DNA from 3 places in the Ruminococcus sp. 1001136sp1_2201st1_G3_2201SCRN_220225 genome. Region 3 is predicted to be linked to each of the others. Evidence: predicted binding sites of a transcription regulator. Region 3 holds the regulator's gene; each other region holds the start of a gene.
The links. The regulator LexA, encoded in region 3, represses DNA repair genes until DNA is damaged. The targets are predictions, from matches to a motif close to CNAACANNTGTTNG.
Positions count from the first base shown of each region.

Region 1: uvrB (excinuclease ABC subunit UvrB) is a predicted target of LexA. The motif match lies at 4,654-4,667, and genes of this name have one in related genera.
Region 2: AB5642_RS12190 (putative DNA modification/repair radical SAM protein) is a predicted target of LexA. The motif match lies at 1,688-1,701, and genes of this name have one in related genera.

Region 1 is NZ_JBCOME010000010.1:16,114-22,829, forward strand. Features, by position in the region: gene AB5642_RS05225 (QueT transporter family protein) at 1-420, opposite strand, end outside; gene AB5642_RS05230 (glycoside hydrolase family 43 protein) at 842-2,431, shown strand; gene uvrB (excinuclease ABC subunit UvrB) at 2,584-4,572, opposite strand; gene AB5642_RS05240 (chromate transporter) at 4,823-5,398, shown strand; gene AB5642_RS05245 (chromate transporter) at 5,395-5,964, shown strand; gene AB5642_RS05250 (TIGR00730 family Rossman fold protein) at 6,057-6,599, shown strand.
Region 2 is NZ_JBCOME010000035.1:36,032-42,747, reverse strand. Features, by position in the region: gene tsaA (tRNA (N6-threonylcarbamoyladenosine(37)-N6)-methyltransferase TrmO) at 1-46, shown strand, start outside; gene AB5642_RS12195 (aspartate kinase) at 120-1,439, shown strand; gene AB5642_RS12190 (putative DNA modification/repair radical SAM protein) at 1,805-3,136, shown strand; gene AB5642_RS12185 (TIGR03915 family putative DNA repair protein) at 3,133-3,912, shown strand; gene AB5642_RS12180 (ATP-dependent DNA helicase) at 4,002-6,371, shown strand; partial or broken gene AB5642_RS12175 (serine hydrolase) at 6,494-6,716, shown strand, end outside.
Region 3 is NZ_JBCOME010000008.1:68,044-74,759, forward strand. Features, by position in the region: gene aroB (3-dehydroquinate synthase) at 1-591, opposite strand, end outside; gene AB5642_RS04665 (RNA-binding protein) at 621-1,373, opposite strand; gene AB5642_RS04670 (cell division protein SepF) at 1,379-2,008, opposite strand; gene AB5642_RS04675 (YggS family pyridoxal phosphate-dependent enzyme) at 2,024-2,728, opposite strand; gene AB5642_RS04680 (HlyD family efflux transporter periplasmic adaptor subunit) at 2,763-4,178, opposite strand; gene lexA (transcriptional repressor LexA) at 4,572-5,192, shown strand; gene rsfS (ribosome silencing factor) at 5,261-5,629, opposite strand; gene yqeK (bis(5'-nucleosyl)-tetraphosphatase (symmetrical) YqeK) at 5,742-6,347, opposite strand; gene nadD (nicotinate-nucleotide adenylyltransferase) at 6,350-6,716, opposite strand, start outside.

The sequences.
Region 1 (6,716 bases), on a different contig from region 3:
GCAGGAAATGATCTCTCCGGCACCTACTGTAAGCATCATAAGTGGAATCGGAAGATTGACGGAATAGCCGTAACGAAGTACGAATGGAACCAGAACTGCATTGGCTACGATTGGTGGAACTGGTGCCAGCCATTTGTTGCTGTTACGAAGTTTGTAGGTAAATACAGCTCCGATGAGGGTAGCGATACTTCCGAATGCAATATCCAGAGGAATTGCACCGCCAAGCAGGTTGGCAAGGATACAGCCTACAAAAAGACCAGGAATGGCAGCTGGTGTGAAGAATGGAAGAATGGTCAGGGCTTCGGAAATTCGAACCTGGATCTCTCCATAGCTAAACGGTGCAAACACCAGTGTCAGTACAACATAGACAGCCGCAATCAGCGCTGCCTGCACCAGAAACAGGGTACTCTTGTTTTTCATATTCATTTGTCTCCTTTAGTTTTGTTTTACGAGTGGAAGGTCACGAACACTCGATTCATTTTCGCGCTGCAATGAGTCAAGCGGCCATGCTTGCATGGACATTTGACGAATGCCGCGGAGGCATATACCGGAAGGTATATGGCCTACGCCGGGAATCGGCGGAAAAGCCGCTTAAGACCTTATTTTTCAGGGCTTTTCAACGGGCATCAGTATAACATATAGAATTCCGGTTTTCAAGAGGTTATTCCCAAAATGTTCGGAGCATACCCACATTTGCCCATATTTACTGTGCCGTTTATACAACTTTTCCTGTAATACAGCAAAAGTTTTTAGGGTTGTTATTCCTTCTGAATCATAGTAATCTGTAGATATCTTATGAAGAGAACCGCATTTGTCGGTTTGCAGATCAGGAGGAAAAAATATGTCAGATAGCAGAATACAAAAATACAAAAATCCCATTATTTCCGGTTACAATCCAGATCCGTCGATTTGCAGAGTCGGGGATGATTTTTATCTTGTAAATTCAACTTTTGAATTCTATCCCGGAGTTCCGGTTTACCACAGTAAGAATCTTGTGAACTGGGAATTGATCAATTACTGTCTGAGAGATAAAGAGCAGCTTTATCTGGACGGTGTTCGGCCGTCAGGCGGAATTTATGCGCCGATGCTCTGTTACCATAACGGTGAGTTTTTTATGACCACTACCAATGTGTCACATAAGGGGCATTTGATCGTACATACCAGCGATATTTACGGGGAATGGTCAAAGCCGGTATGGATTGATCAGGGAGGGATTGATCCTACTTTGTTGTTTGATGGCGAAGATGTTTACTTCGCCTCTACTTCCAGAGATGAAGATGACAGAGATGGAATTTTTATGTGCAAAATCAATCCATATACAGGGGAAAAGTTGTCCGAAAGTGTTTGTATCAGCCATGGCTGCGGCGGAATCTGTCCGGAGGGATCACATATTTACAAGCTGAATGGAAAATATTATTTGCTTCTTGCAGAGGGAGGCACAGAATATGGACATATGGTTACCATGCAAAGAGCAGATTCTCCATTTGGACCGTATGAGGCGTGTCCCCATAATCCGATTCTCAGCCACAGGGATAATCCAGATGGTTCTATTGCCTGTACCGGACATGCAGATCTGGAAGTTGATCAGAATGGAAACTGGTGGCTGGTTTGTCTGGGAATCCGTCCCTCTTGTACTCCACAGCGAGGTCTGAAACTTCACCATCTTGGAAGAGAGACATTTTTAAGCCCTGTAATCTGGAATGAAGAGGGTTGGCCGGTTGTTGGAAATAATGGAAGAATAGATTTGGAGATGGAGGGACCACTTCCAGGTAATCAGGTGCAGCCGATATGCCGGAATTTTACAGATAATTTTTCGGAAGAGAAATTCAGCCTGCATTATAACTGGGTTCGAACTCCGCATATGGAGAATTATGTGCGGGATACCGCTGCCGGACAGCTTATTTTGAAGGGAACAAGCGTAACTTTAAATGATATGGATACTCCGACCTGGGTTGGAATCAAGCAGAAGGAATTTGATGTTGAGGCAGATGTTGTGGTGAGTCTGAAAGAAAATTTTTCAGATTCCTGTCTGGTTTCCCAAGACAGCAACGTCAAAGGTTTAAATAAAAGAGTGGGACTGGGGACATTCTACAATCAGTTTTATCATTATGAAATTTACTTAACCAGAGAGGACGGACAGTACAAGGTTTGTCTTTCCAGGCATATTCATGATATGTTTGCAAGAACAGCTGAGAAAGTAGTATCCTCTGGGGAAAATATTCATTTTCGTATTATCGGTAATCCTCTGGAATATGATTTCTGGTACAGCGAAGATGGAAAATACTATGAGAAGCTGGGAAGCGGCGCTACTGCAGGGCTGGCTACAGAAGGAACCATGTACATGAGTTTTACAGGAACTTATATCGGAATGTTCTCAGAAAATGCGGAAGGACATTTTAGAAATTTTTCAGTGAAGATAAATAAAAATTAATTGCTGAATAATCAAGGTTAACGGAAATCCCCGCCGGGCAGGATCGCACTGCGGCGCAAATATAAATGTGGCCGGAGGCGATCCGCTGCAGGCAGAGAATCCTGTAAATTGTGCCAAATCTGACTGGCAAAATGCATGGAAAAATCGAAGGATTACTTTTCCGCATCTGCAAGATTTTTCTTCAATTCGATCATTTTGTCACGCAGCTCTGCTGCCTGCTCGAAGTTCAAGTCGGCAGCAGCCTGGCGCATCTGTTTTTCCAACTGGGAGATCAGGTTCTTCAGCTCTTTTTTGCTCATGGATTCCGGATCCTTCTTCAGCTTCACTTCAGTTTCAGCAACTGCCTTGGAAACTGCAATCAGATCACGGACTGCCTTCTTAATAGTAGTAGGAGTAATTCCATGCTCCTTATTATAGGCTTTCTGGATTTCCCTGCGACGGTTGGTTTCCTCAATGGCATTTCTCATGGAATCCGTCATCACGTCTGCATACATGACAACGTGTCCTTCGCTGTTTCGGGCAGCACGGCCAATGGTCTGGATCAGGGAAGTCTCAGAACGAAGGAAGCCCTCCTTGTCTGCATCCAGAATAGCAACCAGAGTGATCTCAGGAATATCAAGTCCTTCTCGCAGAAGGTTAATGCCTACAAGCACATCAAATACATCCAGACGCATGTCGCGGATGATTTCTGCACGTTCCAGAGTATCAATATCCGAATGAAGATAACGGACACGGATTCCCACATCTTTCATATACTGGGTAAGATCCTCGGCCATTCGTTTGGTGAGAGTTGTGATCAGCACTTTGTTTTTCCTGGAGGTTTCTTTTGTTATTTCAGAAATCAGGTCGTCTATCTGTCCCTCTACAGGGCGCACCTCCACCTTCGGATCCAGAAGACCGGTAGGACGGATGATCTGCTCGGCGCGGAGAAGCTCATGGTCGTATTCATAATCTCCCGGGGTAGCAGATACAAACAAAACCTGGTCCAGTTTATTCTCAAATTCTTCAAAGCTCAGAGGGCGGTTATCCTTGGCAGAGGGCAGACGGAAACCATAGTCTACCAATGTCTGTTTACGGTTCTGGTCGCCTGCGTACATAGCGCCAACCTGTGGGACTGTCTTGTGTGACTCATCAATAATAAGAAGAAAATCATCCCCGAAATAATCCAGCAGAGTATAAGGTGGCTGCCCTGGCTCCAGTCCGGAAAGATGACGGGAATAGTTCTCAATACCGGAGCAGAAGCCGGTTTCTTTCATCATTTCAATATCAAAGTTGGTACGCTCGGAGATACGCTGGGCTTCCAGAAGCTTGTCTTCGCTTTTAAAGTAGTCTACCCGTTCTTTTAATTCCTCTTCAATGGCAATGGCTGCTTTCTGAATCTGCTCCGCTGGTACTACATAATGGGAAGCAGGGAAAATACCGATGTGCGCAAGCTGGCATTTGATTTCTCCGGTGAGCACATCAATCTCAGAGATACGGTCAATCTCATCTCCGAAAAACTCCACTCTGACAGCGGTATCTGAGCTGTTAGCCGGAAAAATCTCCAGAGTGTCGCCACGGACGCGGAAGGTACTTCGGTGGAAGTCCATTTCATTTCGGGTGTACTGAATGTCGATCAGCTCCCGGATAACCTCATCACGATCCTTAGTCATGCCAGGACGCAGGGAAATCATCATGTCCTGAAATTCCTGAGGAGAACCCAATCCATAGATACAGGACACAGAAGAGATGATAATAACATCTTTTCGCTCTGACATGGCGGCAGTGGCAGAAAGACGGAGCTTGTCAATTTCATCATTGATCGCAGAGTCCTTGGCAATATAAGTGTCAGAAGAAGGCACATATGCTTCTGGCTGGTAATAATCGTAATAGGAGACAAAATACTCCACCGCATTCTCCGGGAAGAATTCCTTAAACTCACCGTATAACTGTGCTGCCAGAGTTTTATTATGGGCCAGGATCAGAGTAGGCTTATTCAGCGCCTGAATAACGTTTGCCATAGTAAAAGTTTTACCAGAGCCGGTGACACCAAGCAGCGTCTCAAACTGATTTCCCTCTTTAAATCCCTTTACCAGTTTCTCAATAGCCTGTGGCTGATCGCCGGTTGGTTTATACTCGGAATGTAATTCAAAATGATCCATATGAGTCCTTTCTTTTATAAAATCAAACACGCTTTAACTGTTTTCAGTATAGCATCCTTTTTTATAAAAGTACAGCAGAATCGAATATTTGTTCTGCCTTCTGAAATGCCAGAAGCATTCCAAAACTTTAATTGACAGACATACCTATAGTGCGTTATCTTAAAAAAGAAAAGCGTGATTGTTCATGACCTGACCAGTAACACGCTTCGCGATGCACAGAAATCATGCAGAATTATTAGGAGTGCCGGAAATGGAAGAAAAACAAAAGAATAAAAGATATGTGCTGAGAAAGCTTTTTTTTGCCTCGTTATATCTTAGTACGTTTACTTTTGGCGGCGGATATGTGATCGTTACTTTATTGAAAGAGAAATTTGTGGATCAATATCACTGGATCGATGAGGAAGAAATGCTGGATCTGGTGGCAATCGCACAGTCATCTCCAGGAGCAATCGCGGTAAACGGAGCAATTGTGGTGGGATACAAGCTTGGGGGAATACCGGGAATGCTGCTGTCGGTTCTGGGGGCTATTATTCCGCCAATGGTGATCCTGTCCCTGATTTCCTTGTTTTATGATGCATTCTGCTCTAATTATTATATAGCAGCTCTTTTGAAAGGCATGACTGCCGGCGTAGGTGCTGTGATCATTTCCGTGGTATACGACATGGGGAAAAACGTGGCGAAGTCAAAAGACTGGGTAAATGTGATTATTATGGTCATCAGTTTTTGTGCAAGCTATTTTCTGAAGGTGAACATTATTTATATAATACTTATTGTGGCTGTATTTGGATTTGCGCGTACACTTGTGAAGGAGGGCAGCAAAAAATGATTTATCTTCAGCTCTTTTTCAGCTTCCTTCAGATTGGTGCATTAAGCTTTGGAGGTGGATATGCAGCAATGCCTCTTATACAGGAACAGGTAGTGACTATGCATGGCTGGCTTTCTATGGAAACTTTTTCGGATCTTGTGACCATTGCAGAGATGACTCCTGGTCCTATTGCAGTAAACTCCGCAACCTTTGTAGGAACCAGGATTGCTGGTCCTGGTGGCGCAGTGGTGGCTACTCTTGGCTGTATTTTACCCTCCTGTATAATTGTAACCCTGCTGGCATATATTTACACGAAATACCGGAAAATGTCCCTTCTCCAGGGAACTCTTACATCCCTTCGCCCGGCGGTTGTGGCCATGATCGCCAAGGCAGGAGTTACCATTTTAGTATCATCTTTTTTTATAAATGGTGCAGTGGAACTGTTTCGGGAAAACATATGCATTCGAATGGTGGTATTCTTTACTGCCGCACTGGTGCTTTTGAGAAAATATAAAATGAATCCCATTCTGGTGATGGTTTTGTGCGGTGTGGCCAATATGGCGTTTTGCGCGGCTGTCGGAAGCTGACTGGAAAAGATATGCCAGCTGACTTTCGTATATGGTGCTGCCGCAGGTAGGCTGCACTTGTGTTTAGAAGAAAAAATAAGGGGGATAACAGATTGAACATATGTGTATATGGCGCTTCAAGTGCGCTGCTTAAAAACATTTATTATGAAAAAACAGAAGAGCTTGGAAGAGCAATGGGAAAAAGAGGTCACGGTCTGGTGTTTGGCGGCGGAGCTACCGGAATGATGGGAGCAGCAGCCAGAGGCGTGGCAGCAGAAAATGGTTACATACTTGGAATTGCTCCCCGATTTTTTGACCAGCCTGGAGTTCTGTATGAGAAATGCACGGAATTTATTTTCACAGAGAATATGAGAGAGCGCAAAAAACTTCTGGAAGAAAAATCAGATGCTACGATCGTAGCACCTGGCGGAATTGGTACCTACGAGGAATTTTTTGAGATTTTTACCTTGAAAAGCCTGAAACGTATTGACCGCCCAATTGTGCTGTATAACATTGACGGATATTATGACAAGATGAAAGCATTGCTGGAGTACACAGCAGAAGAGAAATTCATGGATTTTTCCGTGCTGGATCTGGTAGTCTTTCTGGATGAGCCGACAGCAGTTCTTGACTATCTGGAAAATTATAAAAAATAGAGGCTGCTATTCAGCAGGGGCTGTTTTGCGAAACATATAACTGTGAAGGTGCTGAACAGTTACAAAACGGACATGTCGCCTATGGGCGGTATTCCTATATAGGAAAGAAGATGCCAG
Region 2 (6,716 bases), on a different contig from region 3:
AGAACAGCTGCGGGTATTGGAGGTATTTAACACTTTCACGAATTAAATCGAAAAAACCCTTGCAAAAAGTCGAATTTTTTCATAAAATGGAGAAAAAGTTTTTGAGGAGCATAAGGATTATGAGAAAAGTTGTAAAGTTTGGCGGAAGCTCCCTTGCAAATGCGGAGCAGTTTGAAAAAGTCGGAGATATTATCAGAAGTGAAGAGAGCAGACGTTTTGTTGTTCCTTCTGCACCAGGTAAGAGATTTGACGGGGACACGAAGGTAACAGATCTTCTTTACAGCTGTTATGACGCAGCTGCAAATGGCGGTGATTTTGAAAAGGTTTTAGAAGAAATCAAATCTCGTTATTATGAGATTATTAAAGGGCTTGGCCTTGCTCTTTCCATGGAAGAGGATTTCCAGTTGATCAAAGAGAATTTTAAAGCACAGATTGGCAGGGATTACGCCGCTTCCCGTGGAGAATATCTGAACGGCAAAGTGATGGCTGCTTATCTTGGTTATGAATTTGTGGATGCAGCAGAAGTAATCCGTTTTGATAAAAACGGAAATCTGGATTCAGAGAAGACAGACAAACTTCTGAACAAGCGTCTTTCCAAATGTGAGAATGCAGTTGTGCCGGGCTTCTATGGTGCAAAGGACGATGGAACTGTGACCACTTTTTCCAGAGGTGGTTCTGATGTGACAGGTTCTCTGGTTGCCAAGGCAATTAAGGCTGATATGTATGAAAACTGGACTGATGTATCCGGTTTCCTTGTAACAGACCCGAGAATTGTAAAGAATCCGGCTGTGATTGAGACCATTACATACCGTGAACTTCGTGAGCTTTCCTACATGGGAGCTACTGTTCTTCATGAAGATGCTATTTTCCCTGTAAGAAAAGAGGGAATTCCGATTAATATCCGCAACACCAACCGTCCGGAGGATAAGGGAACTTTTATTGTGGAGAGTACCTGCCGCAAGCCGAAATATACCATAACCGGTATTGCAGGAAAGAAAGGTTTCTGTTCTATCAACATTGAGAAGTCCATGATGAACAGTGAAATCGGATTTGGCAGAAGAGTGCTTCAGGTATTTGAAGACCAGGGAATCAGTTTTGAGCATGTTCCATCCGGTATTGATACCATGACAGTATATGTTCACCAGGATGAGTTTGAAGAAAAGGAGCAGCAGGTAATTGCGGGAATCCATCGCCTGGTTCAGCCGGATTTTGTGGAAATGGAATCTGACCTTGCCCTGATCGCAGTTGTAGGACGTGGAATGAAATCCACCCGCGGTACAGCCGGAAGAATTTTCTCTGCCCTCGCACATGCAAATGTAAACGTCAAGATGATTGACCAGGGTTCCAGTGAGCTGAATATTATTATCGGTGTGGAAAACCGTGATTTTGAAAATGCAGTGAAAGCAATTTATGATATTTTTGTGCTGACACAGATTTGAAATTGAGTGGATAGGTCACCTGTCGGCAGCATTCACATATATGAAAATCTGCTCATACGTTCAGAACGTCTGGTATTCATGAATTCGCTGATGTAAGCATGTACCATTTCTGGCTGTCGTCCGGGAGCTTTAATAGTAAAAGAATGAGATAAGAGCCGTAAATCAAAGGTAGTGTTAGAATTAATCTTTGATTTATGGCTCTTTTTGTATAGAAAAAATTTCGTGCCGTTTTATGATATTGACAAAACAGAACATATGTTCTAAAATGAAACAAGAACAAATGTTCTGAAATTGAGAATAATAAAGAATGCGAAACACAGATTACATAAAAGGAGCTTTGTTACGGGATGATTATTCAGGAATCAATGACATTGAAGCGGAAGCTGGAGATTTTATCGGATGCCGCGAAATATGATGTGGCTTGCACATCCAGTGGTGTGGATCGAAAGGGAGATGGAAAGGGCATGGGAAACAGCATTGCTGCCGGAATCTGTCATAGTTTTGCTCAGGATGGCAGATGTATCAGTCTTTTGAAGATCCTTTATACAAATGAATGTGTATTTGACTGTAAATACTGTATAAACAGAGCCTCCAATGATGTGGTGCGTACCAGTTTTACCCCAGAAGAAGTGTGTCGTCTGACTATGGAATTTTATAGGAGGAACTATATTGAAGGACTGTTTTTAAGTTCCGGAGTAAAGGAAAGTCCAGACAGGACTATGGAAGAACTGCTTTGTACAGTAAATCTTCTTCGTAATAAATATCATTTTCAGGGATATATTCATTTGAAAGCCATTCCAGGTGCTGCTCCTGAACTGATCGCCAGGGCGGGGTATCTGGCAGATCGCATGAGCGTGAACCTGGAACTTCCTACTGCAGACGGGCTTAGGAAACTGGCACCGCATAAGAGCAGGCAAACCATTCTTCGCCCCATGAAGCAGATTCAGCAGCAGCGAGATCAGAATAAGGAGGAATTGGTTCTGTACCGTCATGCCCCTAAGTTTGTATCAGCCGGTCAAAGTACCCAGATGATTATTGGAGCTATGGGGGAGAGTGATTATCAGATCGTGTCAGTAGCAGAATCTTTGTATAAGAACTTTGCATTAAAAAGAGTTTTTTATTCGGCTTTTGTCGCCGTAAATGAAGATAAGGATCTGCTCATGTCCTTATCAGGTCCGCCTCTTCTTCGAGAACACCGACTTTATCAGGCAGACTGGCTTATGCGGTTTTATGGTTTTCGGGCTTCAGAACTGCTTTCAGAGAAGCATCCGGATTTTAACCTTCTTCTGGATCCCAAGGCAGACTGGGCAGTGTCACATCTGGAGTTTTTTCCGGTAGAGATCAACCAGGCAGATTATTATGAACTTCTTCGTGTACCGGGAATCGGTTATACCTCTGCCAGAAGAATCATTGGGGCCAGGAGAACCCATTCCCTGGAATTTGCAGATTTGAAGAGGATTGGTGTGGTTCTGAAGCGTGCCTTATATTTTATTACCTGTAATGGCCGCATGATGTACAATACCAGGTTGGAGGAATCTTATATTACCCGTAATCTTCTGGATGAAGAGAACTGCCGGAAGCATGGGAATGAAGCTGCATTTCAGCAATTATCCCTCTTTGGAGATGAGATGGGGAGCAGAAGACTGTATACAGAAAATACAAAGAATCATGTGGACAGAAAGGTGGGAGCTATATGAATCAAGAGAAAAGAATCCTGGTATGTGAGGACTCTATGGAGGGAATTTTTTCTGCTGTCTATGATGGATGGAAAGAGTGTGCAGGCGGCTGTAAAGTGAGCATTCAGACCAGTTTTCCTGTAAGCATGGAATTGTTCACTTCTTATCGGGAGATTGCTACAGATCAGAGTAAGGCTGGTAAGGTTATGAGGACGATTCTTATGAGACTGGGAAGCGAGGTTTACGAACAGATTTGTCTGGCGGCAGCTTCGGCAGATGAAGACAGGGGAACTGCCATTTATTATGTGCTGCACCGGGCTTTTTGGGGAGGCAGATGTGAAAAACGTGTGATGGAGGCACTGGCAGATCCATATGTATCCAGAGTTGCGAAACTGGCACTCTGTGTGAAAAGGGAATATCACCACTATTTTGGGTTTGTCCGTTTCAGAGAGATTAGCGGAAGATTTCTGTTGGCGAAGATCCAGCCGGGGAATGATATCCTGTCTCTTATGGCTCTTCATTTTTCCAATCGCTTTCCCAATGAGAACTGGGTAATCTACGATGAGAAGAGGCAGAAGGCGTTGTGCCATGAGAAAGGGAAGGAGTGCGTCATGAGAAAAGGGGTGCGTATACAGGTGCCAGGGAGCACCGTAGGGGATATGGGAGAGTACGAGGAACTGTGGCAGACATTTTGTGACAGCATATTCATTGAAGCAAGGAGAAATGAGAAACTTCAGAAGCAGATGCTTGCTTTGCATTTTCGGAGTAATATGCCGGAGTTTTCTATGAAAGGATAGGCCGATAAGTAAAATTCGTGTTATAATGCTTACAGATAAGGTATCTTTGTTTGGAAGGCAGCAGACCAGTAAAAGGCGGTAAATTGGAAATGGACAATCCGGTAACACGAATATCAGTAAGAAATCTTGTGGAGTTTATATTGCAAAGCGGTGATCTTGATAACCGAAGAGGTACTATAGACAAAGATGCTATGTTAAAGGGCAGCAGACTGCATCGGAAGCTTCAGAAACAAATGGGCGGAGACTACAGAGCAGAGGTTGCTTTGCGGATGAATTGCAGCTATGAGGACCTGGACATTCGGTTAGAAGGTCGTGCAGATGGAATTTTTACAGAAGATGAAGTTGTCTGGATCGATGAGATTAAAGGAATATATGGAAATGTGGAACAGATGGAAGAGCCTGTGAAGGTTCATAAGGCTCAGGCTATGTGTTATGGCTATATTTACGGTGTTCAGGAAGGCTTGTCGAAGATTGGAATCCAGATGACATATGCCAACCTGGAGACAGAAGTGGTGAAAAGGTTCCGGGAGGTGATCTCCATAGAGGAACTGAAAGAATGGTACCAGAAACTTCTGGATGAATATCATAAATGGCTCAGTTATCAGAAAAAATGGAAGGAAGAGAGAAATCATTCTCTTCAGAGCCTGGAATTTCCATTTTCCTACAGAGAAGGTCAGAGAAAGATGGTGAGCAGTGTTTACCATACAATTGGAGCCAGTCGTCAGATTTTTATTCAGGCACCTACCGGCGTAGGAAAAACCATGTCTACCATTTTTCCGGCAGTTCGCGCTGTTGGCGAAGGGAAAGGGGAGACGATCTTTTATCTTACAGCCAAGACTATTACAAGAACAGTGGCTCAGGAAGCTTTTGAGGTGCTGCGGGAAAAGGGAATGAAATACAAAGTGGTGACCATTACAGCCAAGGAGAAGCTGTGTTTTATGGACGAAACCAAATGTGATCCGGTACATTGTCCTTACGCCAGGGGACATTTCGACAGGGTCAATGACGCTGTCTATGAGCTGTGGACGATGAAGAGCAGATATGACAGGGAGACTATCCGGGAGCAGGCAGAGAAATGGCAGGTATGTCCTTTTGAAATGTGTCTGGATCTGTCTGTGTGGGTGGATGCTGTAATTTGTGATTATAATTATGTGTTTGACCCTACGGTTCATTTGAAACGTTTTTTCGGGGAAGGTGCAGGTGGAGATTATATCTTTCTCATTGATGAAGCTCATAATCTGGCAGAACGGGGAAGAGAGATGTACAGCGCTTCTATTTGCAGGGAAGATGCTGTTCGGGTTCGAAAAGTTATGAAAGAAAGAGCACCCCGGCTTTACCGCTCCCTTGGAAAGCTGGATAAACAGCTGAAAGAACTACAGGTGGACTGTGGAAATTACCTCGTTCTCCCAGGCACGGGTTCCATAATTATGACGATTTTAAAGGTTCAGGGAGAATTTGATGCTTTTCTGGAAGCACATAAGGATGTGGAACTGGAAGATGAAGCAATAAAGTTTTATTTTGATATTCGCAATTTTCTGAATATTGCAGAACTGATAGATGAGAACTATGTAGTTTATGCTGAGAATGGAGAAGATGGTCTGTTTCGCCTGAAACTGTTCTGTGTAAATCCGGCAGTGAACCTGGGGGAATATCTGAAGAAAGGCCGCAGTGCCGTATTCTTTTCTGCCACATTGCTGCCCATGAACTACTACAGGAAATTGCTCAGCAACAGGCAGGACGATTATGGAATCTACGTGGAATCACCGTTTTCACAGAAGAACCGCTGTATTTTAAATGCCGGCGATGTAAGTTCCTTATATAGCCGCAGGGGATATGAGGAATATCACAAAATTGCGGAATATATAGCGAGGACGGTATGGCAGCACAAGGGAAATTATATGGTATTTTTTCCTTCTTACAAAATGTTGGAAGAGGTTTATGCAGTCTACGAAGAAGAATTTTCTGTAAACTGGGTGAAGTGTATCTGTCAGAACAGCTCTATGAAGGAACAGGAAAGAGAAGAGTTTCTTCAGGAATTTGAACAGAATCAGGAATCACTGGTAGCTTTTTGCATTATGGGTGGTATTTTTTCAGAGGGAATTGATCTGCTGGGAGAAAAACTGATTGGAGCCATTTTAGTGGGAACCGGATTGCCCCAGTTGGGAAATGAGAGGGAAATTCTTCGTTCTTTTTACACAGAAAATGGGGAAAATGGATTTGATTACGCCTATAGGTATCCTGGCATGAATAAGGTTCTGCAGGCTGCTGGAAGAGTAATCCGCACAAGGGAGGATCATGGTGTTATTCTCCTTTTGGATGAACGGTTCCGGCAGAGAGAATACAGCAATCTTTTTCCGGTGGAGTGGAATGACAGGAAAACGTGTACATTGTCAAATGTGGAAGCACAGCTGCAAAAATTTTGGGAGAGTATTCCGGACAAAATCTCTCACAAATTGTGACGTACATCCTGCAGAAAGTCTTTTCAAACACATTCCAGAGCCTGTAAAAATGTTATGGAAAACAAAGAGGTTGCATACAAAGCAGAAACAGGTTATACTGCCCTTATTAAAAGGAGAATAACATGAAAAAAGGCAAAAAAACCAGATGGCTGTATAAAGCAGCTGGAATGGCAGTCCTTTTGGGGGCAGCATTTTGGTGCAGCAACAGCGGGCTCCTGTTATGGAAGCCTGAAGTTCTGACTGTATTGGCGGAATCAGAAAGTGGCGGCAGCCTGTCATCTGTTACAGAGGAAGCTAAGATACTTCCTATTCCCAACAGTGATGGCAAATATATGTTGAAAAGTG
Region 3 (6,716 bases):
ATCGCAAATTAGTCCGGTCTTTAGGATTTCACCCATTCCACAGCCAAATTCGCGCTCAGGGAGGGATTGCAAGGTGGCCATATTCATATAAACCAGGCGGGGCTGATGAAAAGCGCCTACCATATTTTTAAACTGTCTGAAATCAACGCCGGTCTTACCGCCTACGCTGCTGTCAACCTGTGCCAGAAGCGTGGTAGGAATCTGGATAAAATCAATTCCGCGAAGATAGGCTGCAGCACCGAAGCCGGATAAGTCTCCTGTTACTCCGCCTCCAAGAGCAACCACCAGACTTTTGCGGTCAAGCCCATTCTCAATAAGGCACTGGAAAAGATCCTGTACGGTATCAAGATTCTTGTGTGCTTCTCCTGCGGGGAAAGTGAACTGGCATACATGATCGGATACTTTCAAAAGCTCTGCTTTCACCTGGTCTGCATAGAGAGGTGCTACTGTGGAATCTGAAACAATACACATGCTTTTCCCTGCAAGACCTTCGTCTGTTAGGGCCTGTGAAAGAAAAGAAAAGTCATTTTCAAAATAAATGGGATAACAGAACTCCCCGTCACGTTTTACAAGTAATTTTTCTTCTGCCATAGTTAAATCCTCTCCAAATGTATTATTGTTTATACGTATTTTCGAATGCGGACACCAAGGCGTCCTTTCTTTGTCTGTCTGGATACACCATCATAGATAAAGCGTCCTTTGCTGCGAACGGAAATAATATCGCCTTCTTTTGGCTCATATCCATTGGAGGTGATCAGTTTGCCGTTTACAAACACAAGACCGCTTTCAATAAAAGAAACCATGCTGCTTCTGGACGTCTGAAAAGCCAGCCCGATGAGAGCATCCAGCCTTACAGAAGCGCAGGTGCCATTTATCATTTCAAATTCAGGTTCCGGAATCTCTTCTGCCTGCTCTACTCTGGAAACCAGCACGGTAGTATGTTTTACCCGGATAAGATTTTCAATAAAAAAGTCAGACATTTTATGAAGGCAGAAAAACCAGGCTTCTTTATCCTTGATGAGGATATCACCAACTACACTGCGGTCAACGCCAAGATTCAGGAGCGCTCCAAGATAATCTCTATGTCCAAGCTCCTCAGAAAAACGAAGAGCCTTGGGCTCTATTTTCAGGCAGTCAATAGGATAATCCCAGGAAAAACCAAGACCTCCGGGGAAAAAAGCTGCCATCTGCCGTTCTGCATGCTCATAGCCACCGAAAAGCTTTACCTCTACGCCCATCTGGTGAAGCTTAAGGGAAGCAAGCATATTTTGTTCATTTAAGTTAAGAAAATCCGTAAAGGTGACAATATCTCTCTGGTAAGAGAGATTTGCCAGCTCCCGGATTCTCTTAAGTAAAAATTCATCCTTATCCATAAAAATCAATAACCGGCTCTTACAGAAGGTGTAGCGCCGCCAAGAATATTCTGAAGATCACCAGTGATATCTACAGAAGACGGACCAAGTACGAAGATGTAGCTGGAAATCTTCTGAAGGGAACCATTCAGGGAATAACATGCGCCAGATGCAAAATCAATAATACGCTGTGCAAGTTCTACATCAATACCCTCCAGATTCAGAATTACAGTTGCATTGTCAAGAAGTGTGTCTGCAATCTCCCGGGTGTCCTCCATGGAAGCAGGTTTGATCACACAAACCTCCATAGAAGAAGCCTGATTCGCACGACGGCTGCTTCTCATCGGAGTGATTTTGGAAGAAGCTACAGGGCGCTGCTTCTCAGCTGGCTGTTTCGCAGGAGCCTTGGCAGCAGTCTTTGGTGCTGCTGTATGTACAGGTTCTTCGTCAAAGGAAGTATCTTCGTCAGCCAAATCGTCCTCTTTCTTACGACCGAATTTCTCGAAGAATTTCTTCTTAGGCTTGTCATCCATAGGATCGTCATCAAAGAAATCTCCCTCTTCATCGTCCATCAGATCCTCATCTAAATAATTATCTTCATCATAATCGTCATCATTCAGTTTAATAGAATCTAATAATTTATCAAAAACGCTCATTTTCAATCTCCAATCTTAATCTTCTTGCCGTGTGGCATAATTTCGTTCACCAAAAATACCGGTTCCCACACGTACCATGGTTGAGCCTTCTTGGACAGCAACCTGATAATCTCCGGTCATACCCATACTCAGAACACTCATGTTAACATTATTAATGTTTTTTGCACTAATGTCAACACTTAATTTCTTCAATGTGCGAAAAACTTCACGATTTTCTTCTGGATTTTTCACAAATGGGGCAATGGTCATAAGTCCCATCACTTTTATATGGGAAAATATGCTGATTTTCTCAAGAAGAGGAAGCACCTCATTCGTCGTTAATCCGAATTTGCTTTCTTCCTCTGCTACATTAACTTCCAGCAGAATTGGCATAACAAGATCTTTCTTTGCAGCTTCCTGCTCAATGGTCTGGGCAAGGCGAAGGGAATCTACCGAGTGAATCATGGCAACCTTGTCAATAATATATTTTACTTTATTGCGCTGCAGATGACCGATCATGTGCCACTGGATATCTGATGGCAGCTGGTCATATTTATCCATGATCTCCTGAACTTTATTTTCTCCAAAAACACGCGCACCGGCATCATACGCCTCCTGAAGCATGGAGACCGGTTTGGTCTTACTTACTGCCACCAATGTGACTTCACCTGGGTCACGGGAAACAGCAGCACAGGCTTTTTCAATATTTGCATTTACCTGCTGTAAATTTTCAGCTAACATTTATAAGCCTCCTTAAAAATAGTATATGTTAAACTTAGTAGAGAATATCCTGTTCTTTTACCTGGGAGGAGTCTCTGGCAATGCGGTCATAGCGGGAAAGTCCGTAGGATGTATTACTGGAAATAATGGCATATTCTTCATTCTGATCCAGTATATCTACCTGACGGAATACCGCATACCCTTGATTGATGCAGTAAACGCCTTCCAGAGAATCTGTTTCGCCCACAATAAAGCGCTGGTTAGAGTCATCTTTTACAATAGCATCTCCTTCCCTAAAAGCGCTTCTATCCACGTAATAATTGTAAGCTTCATCAGCAGAATCATCATCTGATTCAATTTTAACTTTACCGTAGATTGTAGCATTGATAAAGGTTCTTACGTTATTTCCGCTGGAATCTTTGGAAATCTTGTTAAAGCCTACACTTCCGCTGTCAGGATCAGTCGTGGCATATTCTGCCGGAATTACGTAAAAATCCTTGGATTCAATAGCGGAAAGGGGAATCTTAAGACCGGTTACTGTATTGGTAACCAGCTCAATATCCAGAAAACGGTCAGATGCATAGCGGATCAGACCGCGGCTGAAGTCAATTTTTCCATATTTGTTACCATCGATTTTTATGATGGAAAAATCGCCGCTCTGTGTCATATCATCCTTGAGAAATTTCACACGAATGGTGGAACGTCCCTCCAGCTTGGCGGCCTGTTTGTCGCTTAATGGAATGATCAGGCTCCATAATTCGCTGGTAATATTTGTATAAATGTTATCTCCGGCCTGCACCTTTTCGGATGTCTTCAGATCCGTTTCATGGTAAGAAGTCTGGTCAAAATCTGCTGCTGTAATGTTCTCCACAGTCTTATTCTCATAGCCGTCCATAGAATAGAGGATAATGCCGTCTTCCTGGGCTTTACAGATATTCTGTCCACCGATGGTCACTACTTGTGAATCTGCATTCCCGTCAGTGGAAATTCCCTCATACTGAAGGATGCTTCCCTCCAGCTGGTTCTTAAAACTGTAGGTGTTGTTAAATTTACTTCCGGAAAATCCTTTGGAAAAGCTGAGCATAGAACTGCGGATATTCTCCAGTTCATCAGCAGTCAATGCAGACTTGGTTTCTGCAATTTTTCCGGAACTTAATCCGTAAACAGCACCGTTGGCATTGATCTTACTTCCCTCCCGGGCATAATAATTCACATAACCGGAGGATTCTGCCTTAAAAACACTCTCTTCCCGAAGAGAAATACCAGTGTAGGTTTCGTTTCGTGACAAAGGACCTGTGGTAACCTGGTAAGATTCGATATGTGTGGAGGTTACAAGTAAAAAGGCAGTAAAAATCATATATAATAACAATACACCAAAAGCAACGGTGGCAATATTTAGTCCGAATATGTTCTTTAACTGGACAAAAAGTCCTGTCATTTTGCCAGGCTTGTTAGATTTCTTCTCGGACAAGCGGATTCCCCCTTTGTTTTTGAGTCAGGCTCTGAATTTTCATACCAAACAATTGTACCATTTTTTGCCGGTGAACACAAGGAAAAGAAAACGAAAAGTGTGTGAAAGTGTGTGAACAAGTTACTGTTCACTGGTAACGTTCCGCGAGGTGTTTTTGTGAACAAAGTTCACAGAAAACCCGAGAGTTGTGGCGCGAAATCATGCAAAGCATGATTTCTGTGCATCGCGAAGCGCGTTACTGTGAACGGAGTGAACAGTAACGTGAACAAAGCTGGAAGCTGTGAACAGCCTGCATATCAAAAAACGAACATATTTTCAGAATATCTGTTTGCTTAATTAAGAAAAATATGGTATGATAAGAAAAAGTTGAATGAATTTCGGAGGAAAACTCTTATGACATATGGTAAAATCAGCAAAAAACAGCAGGAAATTTTAGAATATATTAAAAGTGAGATTCTGAACCGCGGATTCCCGCCAGCAGTTCGTGAGATTTGTGAAGCTGTAAATCTGAAGTCTACATCATCTGTTCATGCCCATCTGGAAGCTCTTGAGAAGAACGGATACATCCGCCGCGACGCCACGAAGCCGAGAGCTATAGAGATCATAGATGACAATTTCAATCTTGTCCGCCGTGAAGTGGTCAATGTTCCGATTGTAGGCACCGTAGCCGCCGGACAGCCTATTCTGGCTGTAGAGAATGTAGATGGCTATTTTCCCATCCCGGCAGAATTTATGCCCAATGAACAGAGCTTCATGCTGAAGGTAAAAGGCGACAGCATGATCAATGCAGGAATCTTTGATGGTGATCAGGTCCTGGTAAAGCAGCAGCCTACTGCCGATAATGGCGACATTGTAGTTGCCCTGGTAGAGGACTCTGCCACAGTGAAGACCTTCTATAAGGAGAAGGGCTACTACCGCCTTCAGCCAGAGAATGACACCATGGATCCCATTATCATTACAGGAGAAATCCAGATTCTGGGTAAAGTATTTGGTGTCATGCGTTTCTACCAATAGTCATAAAAAATTTCCCCTTTAGCAAACAATTGCTGTTTCCAGACAATTTGTTTACCAAAGGGGACTTTTTATTTTTCTAAGAACTCATCCATTTCCAAAACCTTTCCATCTCTCCAGATTCTCTCCAGATCATAGAAAAGTCTGTTCTCCTCATCAAACACATGCACGATCACATCGCCGTAATCCATAAGAATCCAGCTGGAATTGCGGTTTCCCTCGATCTGCTTCGCCTCAAAGCCAGCGCGTCCAAGCTGCTCCTCCACATTATCGACGATCGCCTGAACCTGATTGGAGTTTGTACCGCTTGCGATTACGAAATAATCTGCAATTACAGAAACATTATGAATATCAATTACCTTGATATCCTGTCCCTTTTTATCATCAATTGCCTTGCAGGCAATCTGTGCCATCATTTTCTCTGTACTTACTGTACTCATTCTGATCTGCTCCTTTCTTAATAATGCCTATACTGACCCAATATTCTTTCAAATTCCTGCGCAAACAAATGTCTTTAAACGTGACAAAATATTCGCCAGTATATGCGGAGTATTAATTATCAGATACGTTATTACGCTTATTATGCAATTCTTTATAATAAATATAAGCCTCCTTGGAAGTTGGCTCAATATCATCGGCAGAATCTTCTTCCAGATACTCCAGAGTATCTTTCAGGATCTCATACATACACTCATCTAGGTCTTCAAACGCAAGTTTGCGAATTTCCGGTAAACGGCTTGCTTTGTAACGCATGGGCTCAATATAATCTGCAATATAAATAATCTTTTCAAGAAGACTCATTTCACGTCTGCCAGTTGTGTGATAATTGATGGCAGAAAGAATCTCCTGATCGTCAATCCCATATTTCTCGTGAGCAATATAAGCTCCAAGACGGGAATGGAGAAGAAACGGGTGGCTTCTCTCAAAATCGGAAACCGGAATATTGTGTTCGCTGCACATCTTCAGTTTTTTCTTATTGGGAATGCATTTGGCGCAATCGTGAAGAAGACCGGCCACCTGTGCATCTTTGATATCATATCCATGGACCATAGCCAGACATGCGCTGGTGTACATAACGCCCATGGTATGCTGGAAACGATCCTCATCCAGGTATTTGGAAAGTTTTTTTTCAATTTTTGCAAAATCGTAATCTGCCATGGTCAGACTTCCTTCTTTCTGTAAATTCCATTCTCTTTCATGTAAGAAATCACCTTATCCGGGACGTAATATTTCAGACTTTTTTTCTCTGAAATCCACTGACGGATCTGATGACTGGACACATCAATATTCATAGTATCCAAAAGGGCAAAATTTCCATTGTACCTTGCAGAAAGACGCTGGATTTCCTGATTCAGTTCAGCGTAGGACGCATGATCCCGGACAGCCACCACAAGAGTACAGGCCCGACAGATCCGCTCTGGTTCCATCCATTCGTCAAAAGCAAAAAGAGAATCTGCACCAATGATAAAATAATAGTCTGTATCCGGATTGTATTCTTTTAGCTCTTCCAGAGTGCGATAGGTATAG